Regions from separate parts of the Mogibacterium kristiansenii genome, predicted to be linked through region 2. Evidence: predicted binding sites of a transcription regulator. Region 2 holds the regulator's gene; each other region holds the start of a gene.
The links. The regulator HrcA, encoded in region 2, represses chaperone genes, less so after heat shock. The targets are predictions, from matches to a motif close to TTAGCACTCNNNNNNNNNGAGTGCTAA.
Positions count from the first base shown of each region.

Region 1 (9,914 bases), on a different contig from region 2:
CATGGTGGATTTCAAACTTTTCCTTCAAACCACGCAGAATAGAAATGGTATCCTCAACGCTCGGCTCATCCACCATTACCTTCTGGAAACGGCGCTCCAATGCCGCATCCTTCTCGATGTACTTCCGGTACTCATCCAAAGTGGTGGCGCCGATGCAGTGAAGCTCGCCTCGAGCCAGCTTTGGCTTCAGCAGGTTTCCGGCATCCATGGAACCTTCCGTTTTTCCGGCACCTACAATGTTATGAATTTCATCGATGAACAGGATAATCTTGCCATCGGACTTGTCAATTTCATTCAGAACCGCCTTCAGCCGTTCCTCGAATTCACCCCGGTATTTCGCACCGGCAATCAGAGATCCCATATCCAGGGAGAAGATGGTCTTGTCCTTCAGGTTCTCCGGAACATCTCCGTTTACGATTCGCTGTGCCAATCCCTCAACAACGGCGGTTTTGCCTACACCCGGTTCACCAATCAGTACCGGGTTATTTTTGGTCCGTCTGGACAGGATTTCGATGGTCCGACGGATTTCTTTGTCTCTTCCGATCACCGGATCCAGCTTTCCCTTTCGAGCGGATTCTACCAGATCGATACCGTACTTATTGAGGGCATCGTAGCTGTCCTCCGGATTCTGATTGGTTACCCGTTGGTTTCCTCGAACCATGGTAAGTGCCTTCAGAAACTCATCCTTGTGGATGCCGTATCGACGCATCAGCTGTTCCGTCTCATTGTCGCCGGACCGGAGAATGGCCAGATAGGCGTGTTCCACGCTTACGTATTCATCTTTAAATTCGGATGCGATGCTCTCCGCATTCATCAGCACCTTGTTCAGCTTCGTCGAAAGATATACCTCGCCGCCGCTGACCTTTGGCAGTTTCTCCAGACTTTGTTTCAGATCCTCCTTATATGAAGAGACGTTGACGTTCATCGCTTCCAGAAGCTTTGCAATTAAGCCGTCCGGATCGCTGACGATGGCGTAGTGCAGATGCTCCACTTCGATGGCCTGGTTGCCGTAGGACATGGCCAGGTTCTGTGCATCCATCACTGCCGACTGCATCTTCTGCGTATACTTTTCAATTTTCATTCCACTTCACCTCCGTGAATTTAGTTTTCATTTATGTGAACAATCCTTGATTGATTGGTTGCCCTTTTTCTTACAATAAAAATTTAGCACTCGACTGTGTCGAGTGCTAACAATTCTTGTGAAGATTCTGTGAAATTCTAATTTTATAAAATAATATACTGCAGCAAGAGTGCGTAGACGCCGTTTACCATCGGATTAAGAATCTTATCCACCACGCCCACGATCAGCAGAATCATGAGAATCGGGAAGCCGTAGTTGTACAGCGTATAGTAGAAGCTCTTTTCCCGCAGATTAAAAATTTCCGTAATTATGCCGAATCCATCCAGCGGCGGAACCGGAATCAGGTTGAATACCATCAATACCACATTGACGATAACCACCTGCAAGAGGATGTTGAACAGCGTTCCCATAAGAGTTCCGTCGGACAGCTTAGCGTACGGTACGTTGATGTACACGAAGTGAACGATGAAGCTGAATACGATGGCGACGATTAGATTCATTACCACCCCGGCCAAAGATACCAGCAGCTCATCCCTTCTCGGATGCTTATAGTATCTCGAATTGACTTCCACCGGGATGCCCCATCCGAATCCACAGAACATCAGCGCCAGGAATCCTATCGGATCGAAGTGCGCCAGCGGATTCAGCGTTACCCTTCCCCGCGCTCTCGGTGTCGGATCACCCAGGCGATCGGACACAAATGCGTGACCGAACTCATGGAAAGACAGGCCGATGACGATTCCCGGCAGAGCAATCAGCATATTGAGGAAATAGGTCTTCGGATTGGTCAGACCGTTCTGAGCGATGTTCACCATCAGCAGGATGACCAGCAGAATGCCCAGTTGTTTCATGCGATTTTTCATGCGTCCACCTTCTCTCCGTCCAGACTAAATGTCTTCGTCTTCGTGATGCGAACCGAAACCATCTGTCCTTCCGTCAACGGTTCTTCCGATGTGAAGTTCACCAGCTTAAAGGTGTCGGTCCGGCCGGACCATGCGCCGGCATCGTTCTTGCTGGGACCGTCCACCATAACGGCAACAATTTTTCCCAGGTATTCGGAATTCTTTTTCGCCGAGCATCGATTCACTTCCTCGACCAATCGGTCAAAGCGCTCGTGCTTGATGTTCTCCGGAATCTGCTCGTCGTATTTCGCCGCAGGAGTACCCACTCTCGGGGAGTAGATAAAAGTAAAGGCGGAGTCGTACTCCACTTCCCGCACCAGGCTCAGCGTATCCAGAAAATCTTCTTCCGTCTCCCCCGGGAATCCCACGATGATGTCCGTAGAGATGGAAAGGTCCGGACAGGTTGCCCGAAGCTTTTCCACGATTTCCATGTATCGCTGCCGATTGTAGTGTCGATTCATGCGTCTCAGCACCTCATCGCTGCCGGACTGAACCGGGAGATGGATGTTATGACACAGCTTCTTGCAGTCTCCGAAGCAGGCAATCAGCTCATCGGAAAGGTCCTTCGGATGGGACGTCATGAAGCGAATCCGCTCCAGTCCCTCCACTTCATCCAAAGCACGAATCAGTGTCGCAAAGTTGTTTCCGTCCGCATCTCGGAAGGAGTTCACGTTCTGTCCCAGCAGCATCACTTCCTTCACGCTGTCGTTCACCAGGTTGATGATTTCTTGCTTCACCGCCCGAAGGGACCGGCTCTTCTCCCGTCCGCGGGTGTACGGAACGATGCAGTAGGTGCAGAAATTATTGCATCCATAGGTAATATTCACCAGTGCCTTGTGTTTGAATTCCCGCTTCGATTCCTTTTCTTCCGGAATCTCTTCATTGTTGGCGATGATGGAGAACTGCTTCTTTCCGGTGCGAATCCGCTCCATCAGCAGGTTCGGGAATTCCGCAATGGTCTGGGTACCGAACACGATGTCCACCCAGCCGAAGCTCTTCCGAATTTCCTCCACGATATGCGGCTGCTGCGGCATGCATCCGCAAATGCAAATGATAAAGTCCGGGTTATTTTTCTTCTGTTTCTTGAATTGTCCCAGCATTCCGAAGAAACGCTTGTCCGCATGTTCCCGAACGCTGCAGGTGTTCATCACCACAACATCCGCTTCTTCCGGATTCGGGGTATGGCTGTAATCCAGCGCTTCCAGCATTCCGGCGATATTCTCCGAATCGTGCTCGTTCATCTGACAGCCATAGGTAATAATATGATAATTCTTGCTCAAAAGACTCATTCCTCTTCTATCGTTTTAATTCTAAATGTCTCATCCCGCAGCATTTCTTCCACGGTCTTCAGCGCATCTTTGTCCTTGGACCGGGCATTCACGGTCACATCCTCGTTGTGGGTCAAGGTATTCACGGTTTCAGGCTTCTCCAGGTATACGATTCGATGGGCCCGCAGTTCTTCCGGAAGTTCCTCCCCTGCGTCGCCCAGCACCAGGACAACGGTCTGCTCGGTTTTCCCCATCAGCTTCACGCATTTCTTCCATGCCGCTTCGTCCGCCGGATCCATTATGATACAGCTGCGGTTGTGGACCGCCGTTTTCGCGTTTGCCGTAAAACGAAGTCGTTTGCACAACAGGATGTCCGGCAGTAAATCCGAATGACGGGTATCCGTCAGGTGATGCATTTCTTCTTTATTCCGAACGTAGAACACCACGTTGTGTGCCTGATACAGAAGCCGGTTGGCCAGGGCCAGGGCCGAAGGCGTTTCGCCGATTACCGCAATCCGCTTCCGGTCGCTTTCCCGCATCTTCGGAATCGTTACATCACTGAAGTAATCCATCGGTTCTTCCGGAGCTTCCAAAGCCTCGTCTTCCGGATTTTCTTCTTCCGGATTCTCCTCCGGAACCGCTTCCAACTTTCCTTCGCAGCTGTTTTCGAAAACAACCGGCTGTGGGATCGGTTCCTCCGCTTTTTCGAAAGCACCCGATACCTCCGAGGCTTCCGCTTTTGACTCGGTTGTCTCCGCATCTTCCTTTTTGTTTTTACCGCCGAAGCTGAGAGACGGTTCCTCCCGGCGAATCAGGCGCTGAATATTGGAGCGGTGCATTACGATTACCGTAACCGCCAATACGATGGCCATCGGAAGCACCGACGAGTAATAGTATTCAATTAAGAACGGATAGGATACCGCCGCCGTGATGGACCCCAGGGACATCTTCCGGCTCAGTGCGGTTACCGCAATCGCAATCAGAATCAGTGCAAAGGCGCTGGGCCAATCCAGAGCCAGTGCCGCACCCAGGGATGTGGCCACCCCTTTTCCGCCCTTGAATTTATATAGAGCCGGAAAAATATGACCGTACACTACGCAGATGAATGCAATCATGGCACCGATATCTCCGTAATTCAAACCGATGCGCACCGCAACGTATCCCTTCAACACATCAATGGCGAGAGTTGCCACTGCCGCTTTCACCCCCAGCACCCGAAGCACGTTGGTGGTTCCCGCGTTTCCGCTGCCCTCTTTCCGGATATCGATTCCGTGAAGCCGACCCACCAAGATGGCCGGGGAGATATTTCCCAGAAAATACGATACTATCGCAACAATAATGATTTTAAATTGAAACGGCATCCTTAATTGTCTCCTTTTTTCTCGTTATACACAAATTTCACCGATGTTCCTTCGAAATCATAGGCTTCTCTCAGTCTGTTTTCCAGATAACGAGCATAGGAAAAATGCATCAATTCTCTGGAGTTGATATTGAAGGAGAACAGTGGCGGCGCAACCCCAATCTGTGCCGCATAATAAATCTTCAGTCTCTTGCCCTTGTCCGACGGCGGCTGACGCATCATCACCGCATCTTCAATCAGGTTGTTCAGCTTGCCGGTGGTGATTCTTCTCATGCGGATTTCCTGAATAGCAGCCGCTTTTCGAAGAATATCGTAGATTCGGCGCCCCTGAAGAACCGAGGTGAACAGAATCGGTGCGTAGGAAGCGAACAGCAGTTCGGCACGAACCTTTCGCTCGTAGTCCCGCATGGTGTTGGTTTCCTTCTCTACCAGATCCCATTTATTGATGACGATCATCATGCCCTTGCCGGCCTCGTGGGCAATACCTGCGATTTTTTTGTCCTGCTCCGTAATGCCCTCCATGGCATCGATCATCAGGATGCAGATATCGCAGCGCTCAATGGCCGCGATGGCGCGGATGACGCTGAATTTCTCGATGGAGTCGTACACCTTGCTTCGTCTCCGAAGTCCCGCCGTGTCAATCAGGGTAAAATCATTTCCCTCAAAACTGAACGGAGTATCGATGGAGTCTCGGGTGGTGCCGGCGATTGGAGATACGATCACACGGTTTTCTTTAGTCAGTGCGTTCACCAAAGAGGATTTGCCCACGTTTGGTTTTCCGATGATGGCCAGCTTGATGTTCTCCTCGTCTGCCTCGTAATCTTTGTCCGGGAAACCGGACACGATTTCATCCAGCAGGTCACCGATGTTCAGCATATTCGCCGAACTGATCGGAATCGGCTCGCCCAGACCCAGCTCATAAAAATCGTAGATGGTATCCGGCATCTTGGACGGATTGTCAATCTTATTCACCACGAGAATAACTTTCTTTCCGGTACGGCGCAGGATTGCCCCTACCTCGATGTCCGCCGTGGTGAGGCCTTCTTTTCCGTCCACCATGAACAGAATCAGGTCCGCCATATCCATGGCAACCACCGCCTGGTCTCTCATCTGGGAGAGAATCGGATCGTCCGTGCTGGCCTCGATACCGCCGGTATCGATGATGGCGAACTCTCGTCCGTTCCATTCCGTCTCCGCATAGATCCGGTCCCGGGTAACGCCCGGCACGTCCTCCACAATGGCCTTTCGTTCTCCGATAATACGGTTGAAAAATGTGGATTTTCCTACATTCGGCCGTCCTACGACCGCTAGAATTGGTTTACTCATCGAATATCTCCTCCGCAAATTGTGTTGGATCGAATTCCAACAGATCATCAATACCTTCGCCAACGCCAATATACTTAATCGGAATATCGAATTGATCCGTCACCGTGATGGCGATTCCGCCCCGGGCCGTTCCATCCAGTTTGGTCAAAACCAACCCGGTAATCTCCGCAATTTCCGAGAACTCCTGCGCCTGACTCACCGCGTTCTTACCGGTGGTGGAGTCCAGCACCAGCAACGTCTCTCGGTGCGCTTCCGGATATTCCCGGTCGATGATTCGGTTCATCTTCTCCAATTCCTTCATCAGGTTCTTTTTATTCTGAAGACGGCCCGCCGTATCGCAGATCAGCACGTCCGTTCCCGCTGCCTTTGCGGCCTGAATCGAGTCGTAGATTACCGCCGATGGGTCCGTGCCCTCTTCGTGACGAATAACTCTCACGCCGATTCGCTCGCCCCACTGCTGCAGCTGTTCCGCCGCCGCCGCACGGAAGGTATCCGCCGCCGCCAGCATGACAGACCGGCCGGATTTTTGGCACAGGTTGGCAATTTTTCCGATGGATGTGGTCTTTCCGCCGCCGTTGATGCCAATCATCAGGATAATCAGCGGGTTTTCCTTACACAGCTGATTTCGTTCCCCCTTATCCACCAGATCCGCGATAACGCTTTCCAACGCTTTCTGCACTTCCTCCGGTTTCGTAATGTAGCGGGCGTTCACCCGTTCCCGGAGCTGTTCCATAATCTTCTCGGTGGTATCAATTCCGATATCCGAAATGATTAGGGATTCTTCCAGCTCATCCAGAAAATCCTCATCCAGATTCGGGTTGCCCACGATTACGTTGGTAATCTTCTCTCTAAATTTCGCAAAGGTTGATTTTTCTTTAAAAATACCCATTTTTGTTCCTCACTGTTCCGGTTAGTCCAGATCCAATTCCCGCGCATCCTCCAATTTGAGAGACAGCATCCGGGAAATGCCCTGTTCCGGCATCGTTACACCATATAGCACATCCGCATGTTCCATCGTCACCTTTTGGTGGGTGATAATTGCAAACTGAATTTCATGGAAATTCTTTAAATAATCCGAGAAGCGCTCAATATTCGCTTCGTCCAATGCCGCTTCCACCTCGTCCAGAATGCAGAACGGCGTCGGTTTCGTCTTCAGTACCGCGAACATCAGTGCAATGGCGGTCATGGTTTTCTCTCCACCGGACATCAGGTTGATGTTCTTTAACGATTTCCCCGGCGGCTGCGCGATGATATCGATTCCGGAATCCAACGGATTCTGTTCATCCTCCAAACTGAGTTCCGCATGACCGCCGCCGAAAAGCTCTCGGAAGGTGCTCTCAAAATTCGTTTCGATTCGTTCGAAATTATCCTTGAACCGTTCCCGAATGGTTCGGTCCATGCTCCGGATAATGCCCTGCAGTTCATCCATGGCCTTGGTCAGATCCGATTCCTGGGTGGTCATGAATTCATATCGACGGCTCACATTTCGGTACTCTTCAATTGCAGAAATGTTGACGTCGCCCAGCTCCGCCATACGCAGCCGAATCTCCCGGGCTTCTTTGTTGCCGGAAGTGATGGCAAAATCCTCGGAACGCAGTTCCAGAGCCTCCGCGTAGGACATCTCGAATTCATCCCACAGCTTATCCTTCTGAGAAGAAAGCAGTGTCTCGTTCTTCGCATTCTTAATTTCCAGCTTATATTTCCGATCCTGCATGTCTGTGACATTTCGGGATATGGATTTCTGATTCTCGATTCTGCGCTCCTGATCCAACCTATTCCGATCCATATCTGCGGTCAGCTGAACCTCTCGGTCTTCCAGCGCTTTCTTTTCCGCTTTCAGAGCGGTTTCCTTTTCGTCGGACTCCGCTCCGGAAGTGGTGAGCAGCAGTCGCTGTCGGTTCTGCTCTTCGTACTCTTCTTCGGCGGAATTCAACGCATCTTCTTGTTCGGTAATGTCGTCGATGATTCGCTCAATGGTCTCGTTCATGGCCAGAATCTTCTGTTCCTGTTCACCGAGCCGAACCTTGTAGGAAACCACCTGTTCCTGACACTCTTCGGAATCCGAAGAGTACCGTTCCACATCTGCACTCAGCTGTTCCGACTCATCTTCCATGCGTAGAATTTCTTTTTCCGCTTCGTCAATCTGATTCTTGTAACGAAGAATCATGTCCTCCGCCCGCTTCAAATCATCCTGTATATTCTCCAGTTCCTCGGAATAGCGGGAGGTCGCGGTATCGCTTTCTTTTACCAAGGATTCGGCGTGATCCTTCTCGCTCTTTAATACGTTGAGCTGGACTTCCAGTTCTTGAAGCCGCTGCGTCAGCTTCTTTCGCTCTTCCCTCGCCGCATCCCGGGAGTGAACGCATTCCTCCCGGAAGGCTTTTCCCTTCTTCTGAGATGCGTGAAGAGATTCAATTTCCCGGTCCAGTGCAGCAATTTCCTTCTTTCGCTCCAGAAGATTGGCGGATTTATTCCGATATCTTCCGCCGGTAATGGCACCGCTGGAGGAAATAACTTCTCCTTCCAGGGTCACGATTCGAAAACCGCCCGGCGCTCGCTTTGAAATCGCCACGGCACAGTCCATGTTGTCGGCAAGGATTACCCGGCCCAGCAAGTATCCGTAAATATCCCGATACGCCGGCTCAAAATCAATCATTTCCGCGGCAATGCCTAGATATCCATCCATGTGCTCCGCCGCTCCCGGCGATATCGGACGGCTGTGAATCGACGCAATTGGGAGGAATGTGGCTCTTCCCGCCCGAGTGGACTTCAGCCATTCCACGGCCTGTTTTGCGGAGCGGTCGTCCTCGCACACGATGTTCTGCATGGCACCGCCCAATGCGGTTTCAATCGCCAGCTCATATCCGTCCGGCACCGACATCAGCTCGGACACCGTCCCAATCACGCCCCGAAGGTTCTTCTGCATCACCGCTCGAACCGCGTTGTTGTATCCTTCGTAGTTATTTTCCATCTCTTCGATGGTATTCCGCCGCGCCGTCCGACGATTCACCTGAAGCAGAATTTCTTCCAGCCTCTTGGACGCTGCCGCGATTTTCTCCTCATAGCGGTGAATCTCCTCCGTGTGGGATTCCACCGTACGGCGAAGATTTTCCTGCTCCTCTACTTTTTCCGTAAAAGCAGTCTCCATCTCCTCCAGGCGTGCCCGGTTCTGCTGAAGTTGCTCTTCCCGTCCTTCACTCTCCGACGAAATCTGCTCCAGACGGTCTCGCAGGGTCTTCTGATAATTCTTTAATGTGTTGATTTCCGCCTGCCTGGATACGTTCTTATTTCCCATATCCATCGCGGATTCCCGGTTCTGTTCGATGCGCTCCCGGAGAATTCCGGTTTTCTTGGTTCGCTCGTTCAAGCGCACCACCGCATCCTGAAGCTCCCGGCGATATTCTCTTTCGGTTTGCTCCAGCTCGTCGGCATCCTTTTCCATGGACTGCCGCTTTTTCTTTAAATCGTCCAGTTTCTCCGTCGTGTCGGAAATAATTTCCTGAAGGCGATTTAAATTGGTTTCAATATTGTTCAGCCGTTCGGAGTTAATCTGTCCCCGATTGGTAATCAGGTTCAGTTCTTCCGTCTTCTCTCGCAGCTGCCGATTACACTCCTCGTACTGCCGGCTGAGCTCTGCGTCCCGAATACGGCATTCTTCCACCTGACGGTCAAGCGCTGATTTTTGCTCCAGCAATTCATTGTATTCCCGCGTCAGTTCCTCCAGTTCGGTCTTTCCGCTTTCTACATTGCGTTCCAGGTTTCCGATGCTGTGCAGGATGATATTCACCGCCAGCACCTTATACCGATCTCGGAGCCGGATATATTCCTGAGCTTTCTCGGAATCCTCCTTAAGGCCGCCGATGCGGTCTTCAATTTCCGAAATGATATCGCGGACACGTTCCAGATTGTCCGATGCAGACACCAGCTTCCGCTCCGCATCCTGCTTGCGGGTTTTGTAGGAAACGATTCCCGCCGCC
Region 1 is NZ_JAQXUZ010000021.1:130,123-140,036, forward strand. Features, by position in the region: gene clpB (ATP-dependent chaperone ClpB) at 1-1,081, opposite strand, end outside; gene PUE40_RS06510 (site-2 protease family protein) at 1,225-1,944, opposite strand; gene miaB (tRNA (N6-isopentenyl adenosine(37)-C2)-methylthiotransferase MiaB) at 1,941-3,263, opposite strand; gene plsY (glycerol-3-phosphate 1-O-acyltransferase PlsY) at 3,269-4,612, opposite strand; gene der (ribosome biogenesis GTPase Der) at 4,615-5,937, opposite strand; gene ftsY (signal recognition particle-docking protein FtsY) at 5,930-6,826, opposite strand; gene smc (chromosome segregation protein SMC) at 6,848-9,914, opposite strand, start outside.
Region 1: the regulator HrcA is predicted to act here: its motif matches at 1,165-1,191, upstream of clpB (ATP-dependent chaperone ClpB).

Region 2 (9,914 bases):
AAGGATATCACCAACGTGCCGTCCAACCGGCGAAACCTGAATACGGTATTCCAGAACTACGCCCTCTTCCCGCACATGACCGTGGGAGACAACGTGGCCTTCGGTCTTCGGGTAAAAGGAATGAACGAATCGGACGTCAAGGAGAAGGTGCATTACGGCCTGAAGCTGGTGAACCTGGAGGGCTACGAGAACCGGAAGATCTCCCAGATGTCCGGCGGACAGCAGCAGCGGGTGGCCATGGCCCGGGCCATCGTAAATGAACCAAAGGTGCTTCTTCTGGACGAGCCGCTGGGAGCGCTGGACTTGAAGCTGAGACAGGAGATGCAGTACGAGCTAGTGCGGCTGAAGCACGAACTGGGTATCACCTTTATCTACGTAACCCACGACCAGGAAGAGGCGCTGACCATGTCGGATAAGGTCATTGTCATGAACAGCGGACGGATTCAGCAGGAAGGAACGCCGGAGGAAATCTACAACGAGCCGGAGAACGCATTCGTGGCGGATTTCATCGGAGACAGCAACATCCTTTCCGGAAAGATGGTTCGGAATCATCTGGTTCGAATCAACGGCGTGGATTTCCCGTGCATCGACGGCAGCGAAAACGGATTTGCCCCGGGACTGGATGTGGACGTGCTGATTCGGCCGGAGGATCTGGAAATCCATCCGGCGGGAAAGGGAATTCTGGACGCCAAGATTACCAGCAAGCTGTTCATCGGCATGCACTACGAGATGCTGGCGCAGGCGGATACGGAAGGAGATTTTGAGTGGCTCCTGCAGAACTACGATTCCTACGAAGTGGGAAGCACGGTAGGACTGTACGTTCGTCCGGAGAACATTCAGATTATGCATAAACCAAAGACACAGGAAGAGGAGGCGATTGAAATTGACATTTAGCAAGAAATGGTCGGCACCGTTCATCGTCTTTGTGATTGCCGGAACGGTCATTCCCATCCTCTCCATTGCCTACTACGGATTCACGGCCAGAGGCGGAGGAATTACTTTAGATAACATCACCGCCATGTTCAGCGCCAACCACATGGAGGCGCTGGGGCTGTCTCTGCTGCTGGCGCTGGTGAGCACGCTGGTGTGCCTGATCGTGGCATTCCCGATGGCGATTGTGCTTCGGGACAGCAAGTTCGGAAAACAGGGCTTTACGATTTTCGTGCTGATCCTGCCGATGTGGATGAACTTCCTGCTCCGGACCATGGCATGGCAGGTGCTGCTGGAACGAGCAGGGGTCATCAACGGAATCCTGCAAGCCCTTGGTCTGCCGAGACAGGAAATGATGAATACGCCGGGCGCGGTAGTGCTGGGCATGGTCTACGACTTCCTGCCTTTTATGATTCTGCCGATTTACAATGCGGTGATGAAAATCGACAGCCATCTGATTGAAGCCGCTTACGACCTGGGAGCTGGTAAAGCCTATATGTATCGCAAAGTGATTTTACCCCTGTGCGTGCCGGGCATCGTCAGCGGAATCACCATGGTATTTATTCCGGCCCTCACCACATTCGTTATTTCCAACATGTTGGGCGGCGGAAAGGTGAACCTGATCGGAAACATCATCGAGCAGGAGTTCACGGTGAACTCCAACTGGTACCTGGGTTCGGGACTGTCCCTGGTGATGATGGTGTTCATTATTATCAGCATGGTGCTGCTGGAGAAATTCGATAAAACCGGGGAGGGAACGTTCATATGAAGAAATTCTTTGGAAATCTGTACATTGTAATTATCATGCTGTTCCTGTATCTCCCGATACTGACGCTGATTGTGCTGTCGTTCAACGAGGCGAAGTCCATGTCGGTATTTACCCGGTTCAGCCTGAAGTGGTATGGGGAAATGTTCCACAGCAAGCTTATTCTGGGCGCGCTGGTGAACACCTTCTCCATCGCGCTGCTGGCGGCGCTGATTGCCACGATTATCGGAACCATGGCGGTCATCGGAATCGACGGGATGAAACAGAGCACCCAGATGGTGCTGATGGGGTGCAACAACATTCCGATGCTGAATGCGGACATCGTGACGGGAATCGCGCTGATGCTGTCCTTCCTGATGTTCGGAATCTCTCTGGGATATTGCACGATTCTTTTTTCCCACATCACGTTCTGCATTCCATACGTGATTCTATCGGTGCGGCCGAGGATGAACAAGGCGACGGACACCCTGTTCGAAGCGGCGCTGGACCTGGGCGCTTCCCGGGGATACGCCTTCCGCAAAGTGGTGCTGCCGGAGCTTCTGCCGGGAATCGCATCGGGATTCCTGCTTTCTTTTACCATGTCCATCGATGATTTCATCATCACCCACTTTACCAGAGGGGCGGGCATCAACACCATCTCCACGCTGATCTACAGCGAGGTGAAAATCGGAATTCGTCCATCCCTGTACGCCTTATCCACCGTAATCTTCTTGATTGCGCTGGTGGTGCTGCTGGTGGTCAACTGGAACAATATTAAGAATGAAAGGACGGCTGCGTAGATGAAGAAAATCAAATGGGTGCTGGCGGCGGTGGCCGTGCTGGGAATGATGCTCTGCACCGGCTGCCGAAGCGGCGAGAACGGCGAGATCTACGTCTACAGCTACGGGGACTATTTCGACCAGGAGGCGATTGCGGACTTCGAGGATGAGACGGGAATCCGGGTCATCCAGGATACCTACGATACCGCAGAGGAAATGTATCCGGTCATCGAGAAGGGAACCGCGGATTACGACGTCATCATCACTTCCGACTACATGATTGAGAAGATGATTCACCACAAAATGCTCCTGGAGGTGGACAAGAAGAATCTCCCGGCCCTGAAGAACATCGATTCCCGCTACATGAAGAAGTCGGAATCCTTCGACCCGGGCAATAGATACTCCGTGCCGTACATGGTGGGCGTTTCTGGAATCATTTATAATAAGAAGATGGTGGGGGATGTAAAAATAGACTCTTGGGGGGACCTGTGGAATCCGAAGTTCAAGGACAGCATCGTGATGCCGGACAGCGTCCGGGACGACTTCATGATCGCCCTGCGTTTGCTGGGATATGACCAGAACACCTCCAACGAGAAGGAAATCAAGGCGGCAGCGGAACTGCTGAAGAAGCAGAAGCCGCTGGTGTACAAATACGCCAACGATTCCGCCCGGGATCTGCTGGCCGACGGCTCCGCAGCCATCGGCGTGGTGTGGAACGGCGAGTACATCTACACCAAGGACCTGAACCCGGATGTGGAATTCGTCATTCCGAAGGAAGGCACGGAATTCTTCGTGGATTCCTGGGCCATCCCGAAAACCTCCAAGAACAAGGCCAATGCGGAAAAGTTCATCAATTATATGTGCAAGGCCAAGGTGACAAAAAAGAATTTCGATTACCTCTACTACACCACTCCGAACGAGGCGGCGATGAAGCTAATCGAAAAGAAGTACCGGAACGAGGATGCCATCTTCCCGACGGATGAGACCCTGGACATGTGCGATACGCTGAAAACGCTGGATACGAAAACCACGGATTTGTACAGCAAGTACTGGAAAGAAGTGAAGGCGAAATAGAAAGCGACATAAACAGCATTTCGTGGGAATAACGAAAGCAAAACACCTGCTGTCTCAGAGATGAGGCAGCAGGTGTTTTATTATCTCTTTACTCATCTGCATTGGTTCTGTTCTCCTCGAACTGGGAAATGTCTGTGTTCAGAATAATATCGATGCTGTTGGCAATCAGACGATAATCTTGGAGCAATTGCTTCAACCATTACAGCGTTGGGTAGAGACTGCCTTCGGGAACAACTCACAGCATAAAGATAGCGTAAATAAAGAAAGAAGTCAATATTTAGTAAATATAAATATTTATTGACAAGGCAGGCAGAATAAGGTATTCTGACGGTAAGAGATACACTATGAGTTTTTTGAAAAATTTGTAGCGGAGATTATATAATTCTGTTGGACAACAGACCTATGGGAGAAGCACATTCATAAGAAAAGGAGAGTGAATCATGGACGAAAACCGGCTAAGAAATATAAAGACGTATGTGGTGGCCAACGAAATCGGATTCATCGTATTGTGGATTCTTTCCTGGTATCTCTTCCGTTCGGATTACGGAGAGTACTTGATTTTCCACGGAGCAAAACCGTATACGTTGGATACCACGGGGGTATATTTTTACAGAATTATAGAACTCGTATGGGACGTGTCGGATGTGCCGCTCTTCGGAATTGCACTAATATATTTCACGCTTTGGAAGAAGAAAGATGTTCAAGGCACGTATCGCTTCGTCAGTTATATGTCCTTTGGCGTCAGCTTGTTTATGGTGGCGGTCATGGTGTTCAGCATACTTTTCTTCGATCCGACGTTCTACAATGCAGATTTGCAAGTAATTAAAAACAGCGCGGGGCAGGCGCTCACCTTTCCGAGGTTGCTGATTGCGCCGCTGGTGCTGGCCGGGGTGTTGATGCTGTTATCCGGGAATAATGTGAGGAAGATTATGCCGGAACGAAAGGCGGAGAAAAAACTGCGGGAACAGGGAAAATTATAAAGTGGCCTCTAATCCGGGCTGCTTTAAAGGAAACCGGAAGAAATTGACGACGGAACCTCCAGGAGAAGCGTTCCGTCGTCAATTTCCCCGCGGCCGCTTGGTAGATTAGAGTTCAATGCCGGGGGTGAGGGCGAGATAAGGCCTTGAAAGCAGGAAATTCGGGTTGGAAGAAGTGATTTTTTTCCATTGATTGGAATTTGAATTAGAATAAAAGTGTGAAGAAAGTATTAGATTGACGACAGACTTTCCAAGGGCAAGGGTCTGTCGTCAAATTTTTTAAAACCGAATGTATATTAGAGCATAAGGCATGAGGAGATGATTAGAATTGACGACGAAAGGTGGGGAGAAGGAGAGTTCGTCGTCAATTCTCTTCCTTTGGAAATAACAATGGAGAGAAGTGATGCATGGAACAAGAAAACGGGTGCTTATGCATCAACCCTGGAAATGGAGTTGATGCATGAGGCGGAAAAATGAGGGGGCATGCATCACTTCTCATCTGAACGCGGCCCGGCTCTCGCTCGGGCCGCCGGTACAAATCGGGAAATTGATGTAAGAACGCTGAAAAATGATGTTCCTGCATCAATTGGTTCACCGCCGCCGAGCAATTAAAGGGCTGACGCTCGGCGGCAATGGTGAGAGGTGATGCATGGGACAAAAAAACGGGTGCTCATGCATTAACCCTGGAAATGGAGTTGATGCATGAGGCGGAAAAATGAGGGGGCCATGCATCACTTTTCATCTGAACCCAGCCCGGCGGAGCCCCAAACCCGGCCCGGCGGAGCCCCAAACCTCGGGCGGACAGAGCAGAAAACCCGGCCCACCCCGGCCCGGCCAACCAAAAAAGCCGGCGGGTGCCGGCTTACTTCAGTGCTTCAATCAGTTCCCCCAGCACCGGCTCGAACTTCACACCGTACCAGTGGTCCGGGTCGTCCAGGGTGTTTTTGATGCAGGCCAGGGTATAATCCGCAGCGATTCGGGCGGCCTCCGGGACGGTTTTGCCGTGCATGTACGCCCCCACAAAGGAAGAGGCGTACACGTCGCCGGTGCCGTGGCAGCCCCGGTCCAGCAGTTCGTGGCGGTAGTAGGTCTGTTTTCCCTGCTCCGAAACCAGGACGCCCGTGCTGTGGGCGTCGTAGCTCACGCCGGTGAGCACCACGGTGCCGGCGCCCAGCCGGTGAATCCCCTCCACCAAGCCGCAGATGTACTCCTCATCGTATTCCTCCCGATACTCTGTGTCGGTTAGAAGCGAAGCCTCGGTAATGTTGGGCAGCACGATGTCTCCTTCTCCCACTAATTCTTTCATCTCCTGAACGAAATCCATATCGAAGACCGGATACAGTTCTCCCCGGTCGGCCATGGCGGGATCCACGATTTTTTTGCCGCCGGGCACCAGAAGATTTCGACAGATGTCTTTGACCATTTCAATCTGGCGGGCGCTTCCCAGGTAGCCGGTGTACACCGCCTGAAAACGGATGCCCTCCTGCTGCCAGTGGTGCTCGATGGCGGGAATGTCCTCCGTCAGATCCCGGAATGTGAAATCCCGGAAGCCCACGGAGTGGGTGGACAGCACCGCCGAGGGGAGAATGGCCGTCTCCAGTCCGCAGGCGGAGAGGATGGGCAGCGCCACGGTAAGGGAGCACTGGCCAACGCAGGAAATGTCCTGTATTGTAAGAATTCTTTTGTAATCCATGGTTATTCCTCCTGATTGTCTAAACATCAGTATTGTACACTAATCACAGAAAAAACACAAAAAACTTCAATTTATTCGTTGACTATTTGGGAGGGTGAGAGTACACTATAGACAGTGATTAGCACTCCAGTATATTGAGTGCTAACAACGAAAAAGAAAGAAGGAGGCAGAACAATGGATTTAACAGAACGAAAACTGCGAATCCTTCAGGCAATTATTACGGATTACGTGCAGAACGCCGAACCGGTAGGCTCCCGTTCCATCGCGAAGAAATATGATTTTGGCGTGAGCCCGGCCACCATTCGGAATGAGATGGCGGACCTGGAAGAGATGGGCTATCTGACCCATCCCCACACATCGGCGGGGCGAGTTCCTTCCGATAAGGCATATCGGCTCTACGTGAACAACATGATGCAGAAGACGGATTTGAGCCTTCAAGATAAGCAGACCATCAACGAACGGCTTCAAGTGAACCGAAACGAGTTCGATCGAACCATTCGCCACGCGGCAGAGCTTCTGTCCGATATCACGAAGCTGGCATCCTTTGCCATGACTCCGTCCACTCGGCAGGACACCCTGAAGTTCATCCGACTGCTTCCCATCGACGATGACAAAATCGTCCTGATGATTGTGGCAGACAGCGGAAAGGTGACCAACACCACCTTGCGCCTGAACGTGCCGTACACCAACGATGCCCTGGAGATTCTCAGCAAAACCATGACCTACCATTATAAAGGTCATACCATCGACGATGTGCTGAAGAATTCCATCATCGAAGATGTGGGCACCGACCTGGGTGCGTTGAGTTCCCTGGCGGGAGATGTGATGCCCAACTTCATGCGAACTTTGGAGGATATGCTGAACGTCAACCTGTACATGGAAGGCCTCACCAACATATTCAACATTCCGGAATACAGCGACATGGATCGGGCCAAATCCTTCCTGGAGCTGGTGAGCCGGAAGGAGGAATTCACCCGGGACATTCTGAACCGGGACAACGGCGTAATCGTCACCATCGGCAACGAGAATCCGGAACAGGCCATGAAGAACAGCTCCGTGATTACCGCCACCTACCACGTGGATGGCAAGCTGGTGGGCAAAATCGGCGTTATCGGGCCGACCCGTATGAACTACAGCGAGGTCACCTCGATTATGGAATATTTGACAAATAACCTCAGCCAATCGTTTATGCTGAGCAATGGAAAGGATGAGAAAGAGGATGAGTGAAGAGCAGAAAAAAGAAGCCCAGACTCCGGAAGATGAAGTAAAAAAAGAAGCCGGTTCGGCGGAGGCGACCGAGACTCCGGAAGAGGATAACGCACCGGAGGCGGAAAAGACCGAGGAAAAGTCGGAAGAGAAAACCGAAGAAAAAGCCGATGACGGAAATGAGAAATACGTCCGCCTGATGGCCGAGTTCCAGAACTACAAGAAACGGGTAGCGAAGGAAAAGAACGACATTCGGGAATATGCCACCGAGAAGCTGGTGATGGAACTGCTTCCGGTTCTGGATAATTTTGAAAGAGCCCTGGCGGCCAGCGCAGAGGATGACCCTGCCGGATACGCCAAGGGAATGGAACTTATTTTTACCCAAATGGTAACGGAGCTTCAGAAATCCGGTCTGGCGGAAGTGGAAGCGGAAGGTCAGGATTTTGACCCGACGAAACACAATGCGGTAATGACCGAAGAGAACGAAGAGCTGGAAAGCGGCAAAGTAAGTAAGGTCCTGCAGAAGGGCTACGCTTTGAACGATAAAGTAATCAGACCGTCTATGGTCGCAGTAACAAAGTAATTTCAAGGAAGGAAAGGTAATAGAAATGAGCAAAGTAATTGGAATTGATTTGGGAACAACAAACAGCTGTGTCGCTGTACTGGAAGGTGGAGAACCGACCGTAATCGCTAACGCAGAGGGCGCAAGAACCACCCCATCTGTAGTGGCATTCACAAAGAACGGTGAGAGACTGGTAGGTGAGACCGCAAAGAGACAGGCCATCACCAACCCGGACAGAACCATCGCATCCATTAAGAGACACATGGGTGAGAACTATCACGTAGAAATCGACGGAAAGCAGTACACACCGCAGGATATTTCCGCGATGATTCTGGCAAAGCTGAAGGCGGATGCGGAAAGCTATCTGGGCGAGAAGGTTACCGAAGCGGTAATCACCGTACCGGCATACTTCTCCGATGCACAGAAGCAGGCAACCAAGGATGCCGGTAAAATTGCCGGATTGGATGTAAAGAGAATTATCAACGAGCCGACCGCAGCTTCCCTGGCATACGGTCTGGACAAGGCAGAGGGATCCCACAAGATTCTGGTATACGACCTGGGCGGCGGTACATTCGATGTATCCGTACTGGAGCTGGGCGACGGCGTTTTCGAAGTACTGGCAACCAACGGTGATACTCACCTGGGCGGCGATGACTTCGATAACAAGATCATGGACTTCCTGGCAGACTCCTTCCAGAAGGAGCACGGCGTGGATCTGAGACAGGACAACATGGCACTGCAGAGACTGAAGGAAGCCGCAGAGAAAGCAAAGAAGGAACTGTCCAGCGCACAGACCACAAAGATTAACCTGCCGTTCATCACCGTAACCGCTGATGGTCCGCTGCATTTGGATATGGACCTGACCAGAGCGAGATTCGATCAACTCACTTCCGATCTGGTAGAAAGATCCATCGAGCCGATGAACAAGGCAATGAGAGATGCCGGCGTTACTTCCGCAGATCTGGACAAGGTTATCCTGGTCGGTGGTTCGACTCGTATCCCGGCAGTACAGGCTGCGGTACAGAGAGTAACCGGCAAGGAACCGTTCAAGGGCATCAACCCGGATGAGTGCGTTGCAGTCGGTGCATCCATTCAGGCCGGCGTGCTGACCGGTGAGGTCAATGACGTACTGCTGCTGGATGTCACTCCGCTGAGCCTGTCCATCGAGACACTGGGCGGAATCGCTACCAAGCTGATTGAGAGAAACACCACGATTCCGACAAAGAAGAGTCAGATTTTCTCCACCGCAGCAGACAACCAGACCACAGTAGACATTCACGTACTGCAGGGTGAAAGAGAGATGGCTTCCGACAACATCACACTGGGAAGATTCCAGCTGTCCGGCATTGCACCGGCTCCTCGTGGAATTCCGCAGATTGAGGTTACTTTCGATATCGATGCCAACGGTATCGTTAACGTAAGCGCAAAGGATCTGGGCACCGGTAAGGAACAGAAGATTACCATCACTTCCTCCACCAAGCTGTCCGAGGATGAGATTAACGAGAAGATCAAGGAAGCGGAGAGATTCGCCGAAGAAGATAAGAAGCACAAGGAAGAAATCGAGACCAAGAACCAGGCAGAGGGCATGATTTTCGAAGTCGAAAAGCAGATGAACGAGCTGGGCGACAAGGTAAACGATTCTGAGAAGACCGCAGTGGAAAATGCGAAGAAGGATCTGCAGGAAGCGCTGAACAACAACGCATCCACCGAAGACCTGAAGAGCAAAATGGAAGCGCTGACCAACGCATTCTATCCAATCTCCACCAGAATCTATCAGGAAGCACAGGCTGCACAGGGTGCCGCAGGTCAGGCAGGACCGGACATGGGCGCACAGCAGGCAGCGGGAGATCAGAACTCCGGTGCGGCGCACAACGGAAACACAGTAGACGCAGACTACGAAGTAGTTGACGACGATAAATAATCTGTGTATTATAGAAAAGCTGCCGGC
Region 2 is NZ_JAQXUZ010000016.1:31,951-41,864, forward strand. Features, by position in the region: gene PUE40_RS04710 (ABC transporter ATP-binding protein) at 1-894, shown strand, start outside; gene PUE40_RS04715 (ABC transporter permease) at 878-1,699, shown strand; gene PUE40_RS04720 (ABC transporter permease) at 1,696-2,475, shown strand; gene PUE40_RS04725 (ABC transporter substrate-binding protein) at 2,476-3,528, shown strand; gene PUE40_RS04730 (hypothetical protein) at 3,969-4,508, shown strand; gene PUE40_RS04735 (hypothetical protein) at 4,824-4,982, shown strand; gene PUE40_RS04740 (pyridoxamine kinase) at 5,368-6,198, opposite strand; gene hrcA (heat-inducible transcriptional repressor HrcA) at 6,373-7,425, shown strand; gene grpE (nucleotide exchange factor GrpE) at 7,418-7,987, shown strand; gene dnaK (molecular chaperone DnaK) at 8,013-9,887, shown strand.

Region 3 (9,914 bases), on a different contig from region 2:
TATGCTGCTGAAATCGCCGATGGCTGGATGCTCGGCCGCGGCACTTTGGACGACAAGGGACCGGTTATTGCCTGCTTGTACGGAATGAAAGCCCTCAAGGAAGCGGGATATCGTCCGACCGATACCATTCGACTGATCCTGGGGCTGGATGAGGAAACCGGACGGGACAGCGTGCACTACTATCTGGAAAAGGATCGGATGCCGGATTACGGCATTACTCCGGACGGAGAGTTTCCGCTGACCAACGGAGAGATGGGAAATATGAAGTTCCAGCTGGCATCTCGGATGAAGAAGTATTCCCCGAAAGAAGGACTGGTTCTGTCGAAAATTAACGGCGGCCTTGCCCCGAATATCGTTCCGCGAACCGCAAAGGCGGTGGTGGCATCGGGAGACAATGGGGAATATGACACGATTCGCACGAAGGCAGAAGCCTTTGCGAAGGAAACCGGATACAATCTGAAAACCCGGAAGGTGGGAACTTCGCTGGCCATTGAAGCCACCGGAATCAGCGCCCACGGTGCCGATCCGCACAAGGGCCTGAACGCCATTAGCATTCTGATGGCCTTCTTGGGAAGATTGGATTTCGTCAGCGATGAAGTTACCGAATGGATTCGATATTATAATGAGCACATCGGATTCAAGCTTCACGGAGAGAATATGGAATGCGCATTCCAAGATGAACCATCCGGCAAACTGATTTGCAACGTGGGAATGATGGAACTGAGCAACGATGTGGCGACCGTCACATTGAATGTTCGTTATCCGATCAGCTATACCTCAGAGAATGTTTACGAAGGGGTAGAGAAAACCCTGGAAGGAACGAATATTGGGCTAATTAAGAAGGGGGACGACAAGCCGGCTTACGTACCGGTGGACGATCCGTTCATTCAGACCTTGTGTTCCGTATACGTGGAGGAAACCGGCGACGACGAGAACAAGCCGTTCGTGGATCGAGGCGGCACTTACGCCAAAGTGTTCCGACGGATGGTTGCGTTCGGTGCGCTGTTCCCGGGGGAAGAAGACCGGATGCATCAGCCGGATGAACGTCTCAGCATCGAGGCTCTAATGAAGATGACGCGAATTTACACGGCTATGATGGAAAAACTTTGTATGGAAACGGAAGCTTAAAGCAATCTATGAGAGAAGAAATCAGGAAGAAATTAGAAGAGAAGAAAAATTTCAACTGGACGGTTCACAATGAGCTCGAGACCCGGGATTTCGGCCTCGAGCTTTCATCGTACCTGAAGCCGGGAGATGTTCTGGCGCTGGAGGGAGATCTTGGAACCGGAAAGACCACTCTGACGAAGTACATAGCGGAAGGGCTGGGCATTCACGAGAATATCAGCAGCCCGACTTTCAACATTGTAAAAGAACATCGAAGCGGCCGGATTCCACTGTTCCACTTCGATGCGTACCGCCTTGGTTCCGGGGACGAACTGCTGGATATCGGGGCGGAAGACTATTTTTACGGAGACGGAATCAGTATTGTGGAATGGTCGGACATTGTGGAAGATGTCCTGCCGGAGGATTCCCTGTTGATTCGAATCCGCTATGGAGAGAAAGAAGGAGAGCGAATTTATCAATGCATATTCTAGCACTTGAGACTACCGGTAAGTACGGATCGGCCGCAGTGATCGATCAAGAAGGAAATTGCTGGACGGCCTCTTCTTCCGATGTGATGAATCATCTGAAGGACATCATCACGCTGACGGAAGAATGCCTTCGGAACGCCGGTATTGAAAAAACAGATTTGACGCATATCGGAGCCTCTGTGGGTCCGGGGTCCTTTACGGGAATTCGAATCGGCGTCACGACGGCCCGAACTTTGGGACAGGTTCTGAATCTCCCCTGCGTCTCGGTGTCCACCTTGGAAGCCATGGCGTATCAGGGAATGGAGAACAGCAGCGGGGAGAAATACATCTGCCCGATTATCAACGCCCGGAGACACCAGACCTATGCCGGACTGTGGAAGGCCACAACGGACGGACCGGAGCCGATTCTTCCGGAGAAACAGTATATGATTGAAGGTCTGCTGAACGAAATCCGGAAGCTGGAGGGACCGGTATTCTTCACCGGAGACGGAATTGATGCCTACCGGGACATTATTTCCACGGAGCTCTCGGAGGAAATGTATGCCTTTGCACCGGAATCGGTTCGGTATCAGAACGGAAAAAGTGCAGCGCAGGTGGCACTTCGCCGGGTACAATCCGGGGAGACGGTTTCCTACGAGAAACTGATGCCGAACTACATGCGCAAAAGCGAAGCCGAGATGCGGCTGGAATCGGGTACACTGAGCAGTAAGATACATGGATAATACGCGAAAAGAAATACCGTTATTGATTCGTCCGGCGGCTTCGGAAGATATTTCCGATATCGCTTATCTGGAAGAAATCACCTTTCCCATCCCCTGGAGTTTGGAGTCCATTCGTCACGACGTGGAGGAAAACGAATTGGCCACGGTTATCGTTGCGGAATGGAACGGAAGTTTTGCCGGGTACATGGATGTGTGGCAGATTGCCGGAGAAGGGCAGCTGAACAACATTGCCGTGGCGCCGGAATACCGGGGCCGAGGCATTGGCCGGAAGATGATGGATTACATGATACGATGGCTGACGCAGGATGATAATGAAGAATTCAGTCTGGAAGTTCGGGAATCCAACGCACCGGCGATTCACCTTTATGAGAAGCTGGGTTTTGAGGTCATCGGACGCCGGGAGAAGTACTATATCGATAACGGAGAAGACGCATTGCTGATGCGCAAAATTTTAAAATAGAGAATGAGATGATGTTATGAAGAATGGAAAACATATCACCCTTGGAATTGAATCCAGCTGTGATGAAACCGCAATCGGTATCGTTGCCGACGGCCGAGAAGTATTGGCCAATGTGATTTCATCCCAGATTGATATTCACACCGCATTTGGCGGGGTAGTCCCGGAAATTGCATCCAGGCGGCACCTGGAGAATATTAACGGGGTGCTGTCCCAGGCTTTGGAGGAAGCGCAGATTACCATCAATGAGGTGGATTTAGTCGGCGTTACCTACGGGCCGGGTTTGGTGGGCGCGCTGCTGGTGGGCGTAGCGGCCGCCAAAGCAATATCTTTTGCCAAGGATATTCCGTTGGTGGCGGTGAATCACATGCACGGGCATATTGCGGCCAATTACGTGGAATATCCGGAACTGGAGCCGCCTTTTATGGGACTGGTGGTGTCCGGCGGTCATACGAATATCGTTTTTGTAAAGGATTACAATCAATGCGAAACCCTGGGAGAAACCCGAGATGATGCGGCGGGAGAAGCCTTTGACAAGGTGGCCCGGGTTATTGGGCTGGGGTATCCCGGCGGACCAAAAGTGGATCGGGCCGCAAAGGAGGGAGATCCCCACGCCATCGAATTCAAGCGGGTGTATCTGGAGCCGGGGAGCTACGACTTTAGCTTTAGCGGGTTGAAAACGGCAGCCCTGAACCACATCAATTCCTGCAGACAGGCGGGAAAAGAAATCAATGTGGCGGACATGGCCGCCAGCTTCCAGGAAGCGGTGGTGGAAGTCATCGTGAACAAAGCGATATCCGCAGCCCGGGAATTCGGGCAGAATCGAATCGTTATGGCCGGCGGCGTGGCCTCCAACTCACGTCTTCGGGAGATGATTCGGGAAGAAGGAGAGAAATACGGAATTCAAGTAATGCAGCCGCGGCCGCTGTACTGCACGGACAACGGCGTGATGATTGCGTGTTCCGCTTATTACAAAATGAAGAAAGGAGAATTTGCCGGTCCGGATCTGGATGCGATTCCGGGCTTGGAATTCTAGATTACAGATATGCTGATAATGTCGGCCAGTGAAATTGGCAAAAGTTACGGAGTGGATGTGATACTGGAAGATGTGTCTTTCAGTATCAACAAGGGAGACCGAATCGGAATCGTGGGACCCAACGGAGCGGGGAAGACCACGCTTCTGTCGATTCTGTCCGGCGAAGCCGCCCCGACTACCGGAAACTTCTACGTACGAAACGGATATACCGTCGGATACCTGAAACAGAGAAATCATTTTTTTTCCGAGGGAACGGTGCTGCGGGAAGCGGAGAAAACCTTTACCCGATTCCACGAGATGGAGAAGGAAATCCATCGGCTGGAAGAAGCCATTTCCGATCACGAACATCCGGATTTCAATCGGAATCTGGAACAGTACACCGCGCTCATGGAGAAGTACAAGGAGCAGGGCGGTTACACCTATAAGAGTGAGCTGAAGTCCGTACTTCGCAATATGGGATTTGGTGAATCGGAATACGATAAAAAAATCAGCATGCTGTCCGGCGGCGAACGAACTCGTCTGGCCATGGCTTGCATGCTCCTGAAGCAGCCGGATATTCTGATGCTGGATGAGCCCACCAACCACCTGGATCTTCGGATGCTGGAATGGCTGGAACAATATCTGAAGGCGTACAAGGGAACGATTATCGTGGTATCCCATGACCGGTACTTCTTGGACCAGCTGGTGAATCGGATTTTCGAGGTGAGCCGATGTCATCTGACGGATTATCGGGGAAATTACTCCGAGTATCTGATTAAGCACGAAGAGCGGATGGAAGTGGCGCTGCGGGAATATGAGAAGCAGCAGAAGGAAATCGAGAAGCAGGAAGAGATTATCCGCCGTTTCAAAGGACACGGCACGGAAAAGCTGGTGAACCGGGCAAGATCCAGAGAGAAGCGCCTGGCGCATATGGAAGTGAAAGATCGGCCGGTAACGGAAAACAATCGGATGAAACTCACTTTCCACTCAGAATACAAGAGCGGCAACGATGTGATGCTGGCGGAGGATTTGGAGAAATCCTTCGGCGAACGGAAGCTGTTCGATCACGTCTCCTTCGACATCAAGAAGGGAGAACGGATTTGCATCATCGGGGATAACGGTGTGGGCAAAACCACATTGCTTCGGATTCTGATGGGAAAGGAGCAGGCGGACCGGGGATATCTGAAAATCGGTCACAACGTGAATTTCGGATATTACGATCAGGGACAGCTTCTTCTGGATGAGAATGAAACGGTGCTGGGAGAGATGAAGAATGCCTATCATCTGTATACGGATACGGAGATGCGGTCGATTCTGGGACGGTTCCTGTTCCGCGGGGATGATGTGTTTAAGCAGATTCGCAGCCTGTCCGGCGGCGAAAAGGCAAAGCTTTCCCTGCTGAAACTGATGCTGTCCGGTGCCAATACCCTGATTCTGGACGAACCAACCAACCATTTGGACATCGATGCCAAAGAGGTGGTAGAGGATGCACTGCTGGATTTCGAGGGAACCCTGATTATCGTTTCCCACGACCGTTATCTTCTGCAGAAGCTCCCGACCCGAATCTTTGAATTGACGACCGATGGAATCGTGGAATACAAAGGGCGTTTCGATTACTATCTTCAGAAAAAAGAAGAACGGAAGGCGGCAGAAAGTTCCGGGGAGAAATCCAAGAGTACGTCTGACGGAGAACTGTCTGCCGAAGAAGAACGGAGACTTCGGAAGGAGCAGGAAGCGGAGCAGCGGCGGCAGGAACGCCGCATTATGGAGCTGGAAGGAATCATTGAGGACTTGGAAGCCAAAATCCAGGAGACCGAAGAGCTTCTCTGTGCTCCGGAGAACATGTCCAATGTAGAACTCCTTCAGGAAAAAGGGGCGTTATTGGAACAATATAAGGCGGAATTGGAAGTACAATACGAGGAATGGATGGAACTTCAATAAAAAAACTTGCATAAAGCACTTATTTTCACTATAATTAACAATGTGATAAATTAAACGGAGGAAAATGTGATGACATTTGAAAAAATCAGAGAACTGATTGTAGAGCAGCTTGGTATTGACGAAGATATGGTAGAGATGGACACAAATCTGATGAAGGACCTGGAGGGCGACTCATTGGATATGGTGGAAATCATTCTGGGAATTGAGGAAACTTTCGGTTTGGAAATTCCGGATGAGGAAGCAGAGAAATTTGAGACCGTACGTGACCTGGTGGAATACGTGGATGACCACGAAGAATAATTTATGGGGTTGTGGTTTGTCTGCTGTGAAATAGAATTCAGAAAGAAGGTTGGTTAAAGTATGAAAAATAATACGAGAGTTTCGAACGCCATCATCCGGCGTCTTCCACGGTACAGAAGATATTTGGGAGATCTTCGAAGCCGTGGAGTGAAGAAAATTTCTTCCAACGAACTAAGTGAATTGATTGGTTATACGGCATCTCAGATTCGTCAGGATTTGAATACGTTCGGCGGATTTGGTCAGCAGGGATACGGATACAGTGTAGATCATCTGTATGCGGAGATTAACAAAATTCTGGGACTGGACAGAGAGTACAAGACCGTTGTCGTGGGTGTGGGCCATCTAGGACAGGCGATTACCAATCACATCCTGAACTACAAGTTTGGATTCAGCATTGTAGGTCTTTTTGATGTGAATCCAACTATTGTTGGATTGGCAATTAACGGCGTAAAGGTTCAGAACTCTTCCGAGCTGGAGGACTACGTTCGAAACAACAATATCGATATCGGAATTATCTGCTGCGGAAAGGATAACGCACAGGAAGTGGCGGATACATTGGTTCGCGGCGGTGTAGAAGGTATTTGGAACTTTGCACCGATTGATTTGGATATTCCGGAACGTATTGCCATTGAGAATGTACATTTGAGTGAGAGTTTGCACACGCTGTCGTTCTTAATCAGCAGCAAGGAGAAGGAAAATCGTTAATTCGAAATGAATGCATAAAAGAAAATCCCGTAGCAAACGCTACGGGATTTTCTAATAATAAATCATGCATGATAGAATGTCTTGAAGAACTAAGCTTCTGCAGGTGCACCTACAGGACATGTATCTGCACAAGCACCACAATCGATGCATGCATCCGCATCGATAACATATGGGGAACCTTCGCTGATTGCTTCTACTGGGCATCCAGCGGCACAAGCTCCACAACCGATGCACTCACTGCTGATTACATAAGCCATGACTGTACCTCCTTTATAGTATTTATGAGTTGATTATAACACCTGTTTGGTAGTTTTGTAAACTTAACTTTAGTAAGGATAACTTAACAATGGAAATATATTCTTTTACAGGAAAAAGCGGAACCGGAAAAAGCTACAGTGCGGCAAGAATATGCCGGGAAAAACATATCGATGCCATCATTGATGATGGATTGCTGATCTACCGGGGCGGAATCGCTGCCGGTCGTTCCGCAAAGGAATGCTCGTCGAAGGCGGCGGCGATGCGAACCGCACTGTTCAACTACGATGACCACCGGGAAGAAGTTCGAAAAAAGCTCTTGGAATTAAATCCGGATAAATTGATGGTTATCGGAACTTCGGATCGAATGGTGAATTGGATTCTGGATGCCCTGGAACTTCCGGCGCCGAATCACCGCATGTACATCGAAGATTTTACGACGGAAGAACAGCGAAAGGTGGCAGGAGAACATCGGATGCAGGGCGGAGAGCATGCCATTCCGGTACCGATGGGTCAATTGAAACGTAATTTTGCGGGATACATCTTGAATCCAACGAGATTCTTCCGCAGCCGGGCATTACAGGAGGAATCCGGAAAAGAACGGACCATCGTGCGGCCGCCGTTCAGCTATTCCGGAAAGTTTGAAATCCGAGAGGAAGCCATTCGGGATATTATCATGATTGCGGCGGAAGCCCATCGGGGGTGCATTAAGGTGCTGAATTTCTACCATAACGGAAATGTGTCCGGATTCAACCTGGTGGTGGAAGTGCGAATTCGAAAGTTCCCGGGCGCCGGTCGTCACTGCATCATGTTCCAGCAGGAAATCTGGCAGGTGCTTCGCACCATGACCTCCTTCTCTTTGGGACATGTGAATATTCAGGTGAAGGACGTGTACATCCGAAAGAGCGAGCGGGAGAAGCGGAAATAGAAAAATGAAGATAACTTCACATTTTTTCCGAGGAAAGAGGTTGACATCCTAGGAGCAGGTGAGTAGAATAATTCTTGAAAGTTGGCACTCGATTAATATGAGTGCTAACAGAAAAAGATAATAGAGGAGGAAACTGGAATGAGTTTAGGAATTAAGCCATTGGGCGCAAGAGTAGTTATAAAGAAGGACGAGGCATTGGAAAAGACCGAAGGCGGATTGATTCTTTCCGGCAGTGCAAAGGAAAGACCTCAGCAGGCGGTTGTTGTAGCAGTTGGTCCCGGAACTGAGGACGAGAAGATGCAGCTGAAAGAGGGAGACCACGTAATTTTCTCTCGTTACGGCGGCACGGATTTGAAACACGAAGGTGTGGAATATACCATTATGGAACAGAAAGATATTCTGGCAGTAATCGAGTAACTGCCGATTGATATAGGAGGATAGAAAAATGGCTAAAGATTTGTTTTACGGAGAAGAATCCAGAAGAAAGCTTCTGTCAGGTGTGGATAAGCTGGCAGACACCGTTAAGATTACACTGGGACCGAAGGGACGAAACGTTCTGATTGAGAAGTCTTACGGATCCCCACTGATTACCAATGACGGTGTGTCCATCGCAAAGGAAGTCGAGCTGGAAGATCAGGTAGAGAACATGGGTGCACAGCTGGTCAAAGAAGTTGCCACCAAGACCAATGATGTGGCCGGTGACGGTACTACCACTGCAACCCTTCTGACACAGGCAATCGTAAGAGAAGGATTCAAGAACGTCACTGCCGGTGCAAATCCAATGGTTCTGAAGAGAGGTATCGACGGTGCCGTTGAAGTTGCTGTAGATTATCTGAAGAACAGCGCAAAGAAAGTAGACGACAAGGAGAGCATCGCACAGGTTGCTTCCGTATCCGCCGGCGACCAGGAAATCGGCAGACTGATTTCGGAAGCCATGGACAAGGTGGGCAAAGACGGTGTCATCACCGTTGAGGAATCCAAGTCTCTGGGAACCACTTTGGACGTTGTAGAAGGTATGCAGTTCGACAGAGGTTATCTGTCCCCATACATGGCTGCTAACAGCGAGAAGATGGAAGCCGTTCTGGATCACCCATACATCCTGCTGACCGACAAGAAAATCAGCAACATTCAGGAAATCGTTCCGCTGCTGGAGGATATCATGAAATCCGGAAGCAAGCTGCTGATCGTTGCAGATGACGTAGAAGGCGAAGCACTGGCTACTCTGGTTGTCAATAAGCTGAGAGGAACCCTGGATGTCGTTGCTGTAAAGGCTCCGGGATTCGGCGACAGAAGAAAGGCCATGATGGAGGATATCGCCATCCTGACCGGCGGTACCGTAATCAGCGAGGAGCTGGGTTACGAGCTGAAGGAGACCACCATCGATATGCTGGGCAGAGCGGAAACCGTTAAGGTCAACAAAGATCGCACCGTTATCGTCAACGGAAACGGCAGCCGCACCGAGATTAAGGAGAGAATCGATTCCATCCGCGCAGAGGCAGAAGAGACGACTTCCGATTTCGACCGCGAGAAGCTTCAGGAGAGACTGGCAAAGCTGGCCGGTGGTGTTGCGGTAATCAATGCCGGTGCAGCAACGGAGACCGAGCTGAAGGATAAGAAGCTGAGACTGGAAGATGCACTGAACGCAACCAGAGCTGCGGTAGAGGAAGGCATCGTTTCAGGCGGTGGTGTAGCACTGATCGGTGCAATTCCGGCAGTTACTGAGTATGCAGACAGCCTGGAAGGCGATATGAGAACCGGTGCGAAGATTGTTGAGAGAGCACTGGAAGAGCCGGTTCGTCAGATTGCGGAGAACGCCGGTTTCGAAGGCAGCGTTGTGGTATCCAAGGTAAAAGAATCTCCGGAAGGAATCGGATTCAACGCCGCAAGCGACGAGTATGTAAACATGATTGATGCCGGCATCGTGGATCCGGTAAAAGTAACCCGTTCCGCACTGCAGAATGCAGCAAGCGTTTCCGGCATGCTCCTTACCACAGAAGCA
Region 3 is NZ_JAQXUZ010000014.1:16,121-26,034, forward strand. Features, by position in the region: gene pepV (dipeptidase PepV) at 1-1,128, shown strand, start outside; gene tsaE (tRNA (adenosine(37)-N6)-threonylcarbamoyltransferase complex ATPase subunit type 1 TsaE) at 1,137-1,595, shown strand; gene tsaB (tRNA (adenosine(37)-N6)-threonylcarbamoyltransferase complex dimerization subunit type 1 TsaB) at 1,583-2,314, shown strand; gene rimI (ribosomal protein S18-alanine N-acetyltransferase) at 2,307-2,774, shown strand; gene tsaD (tRNA (adenosine(37)-N6)-threonylcarbamoyltransferase complex transferase subunit TsaD) at 2,791-3,807, shown strand; gene PUE40_RS03620 (ABC-F family ATP-binding cassette domain-containing protein) at 3,865-5,727, shown strand; gene acpP (acyl carrier protein) at 5,797-6,027, shown strand; gene PUE40_RS03630 (redox-sensing transcriptional repressor Rex) at 6,088-6,732, shown strand; gene PUE40_RS03635 (DUF362 domain-containing protein) at 6,822-6,989, opposite strand; gene PUE40_RS03640 (hypothetical protein) at 7,079-7,915, shown strand; gene PUE40_RS03645 (co-chaperone GroES) at 8,054-8,332, shown strand; gene groL (chaperonin GroEL) at 8,361-9,914, shown strand, end outside.
Region 3: the regulator HrcA is predicted to act here: its motif matches at 7,997-8,023, upstream of PUE40_RS03645 (co-chaperone GroES).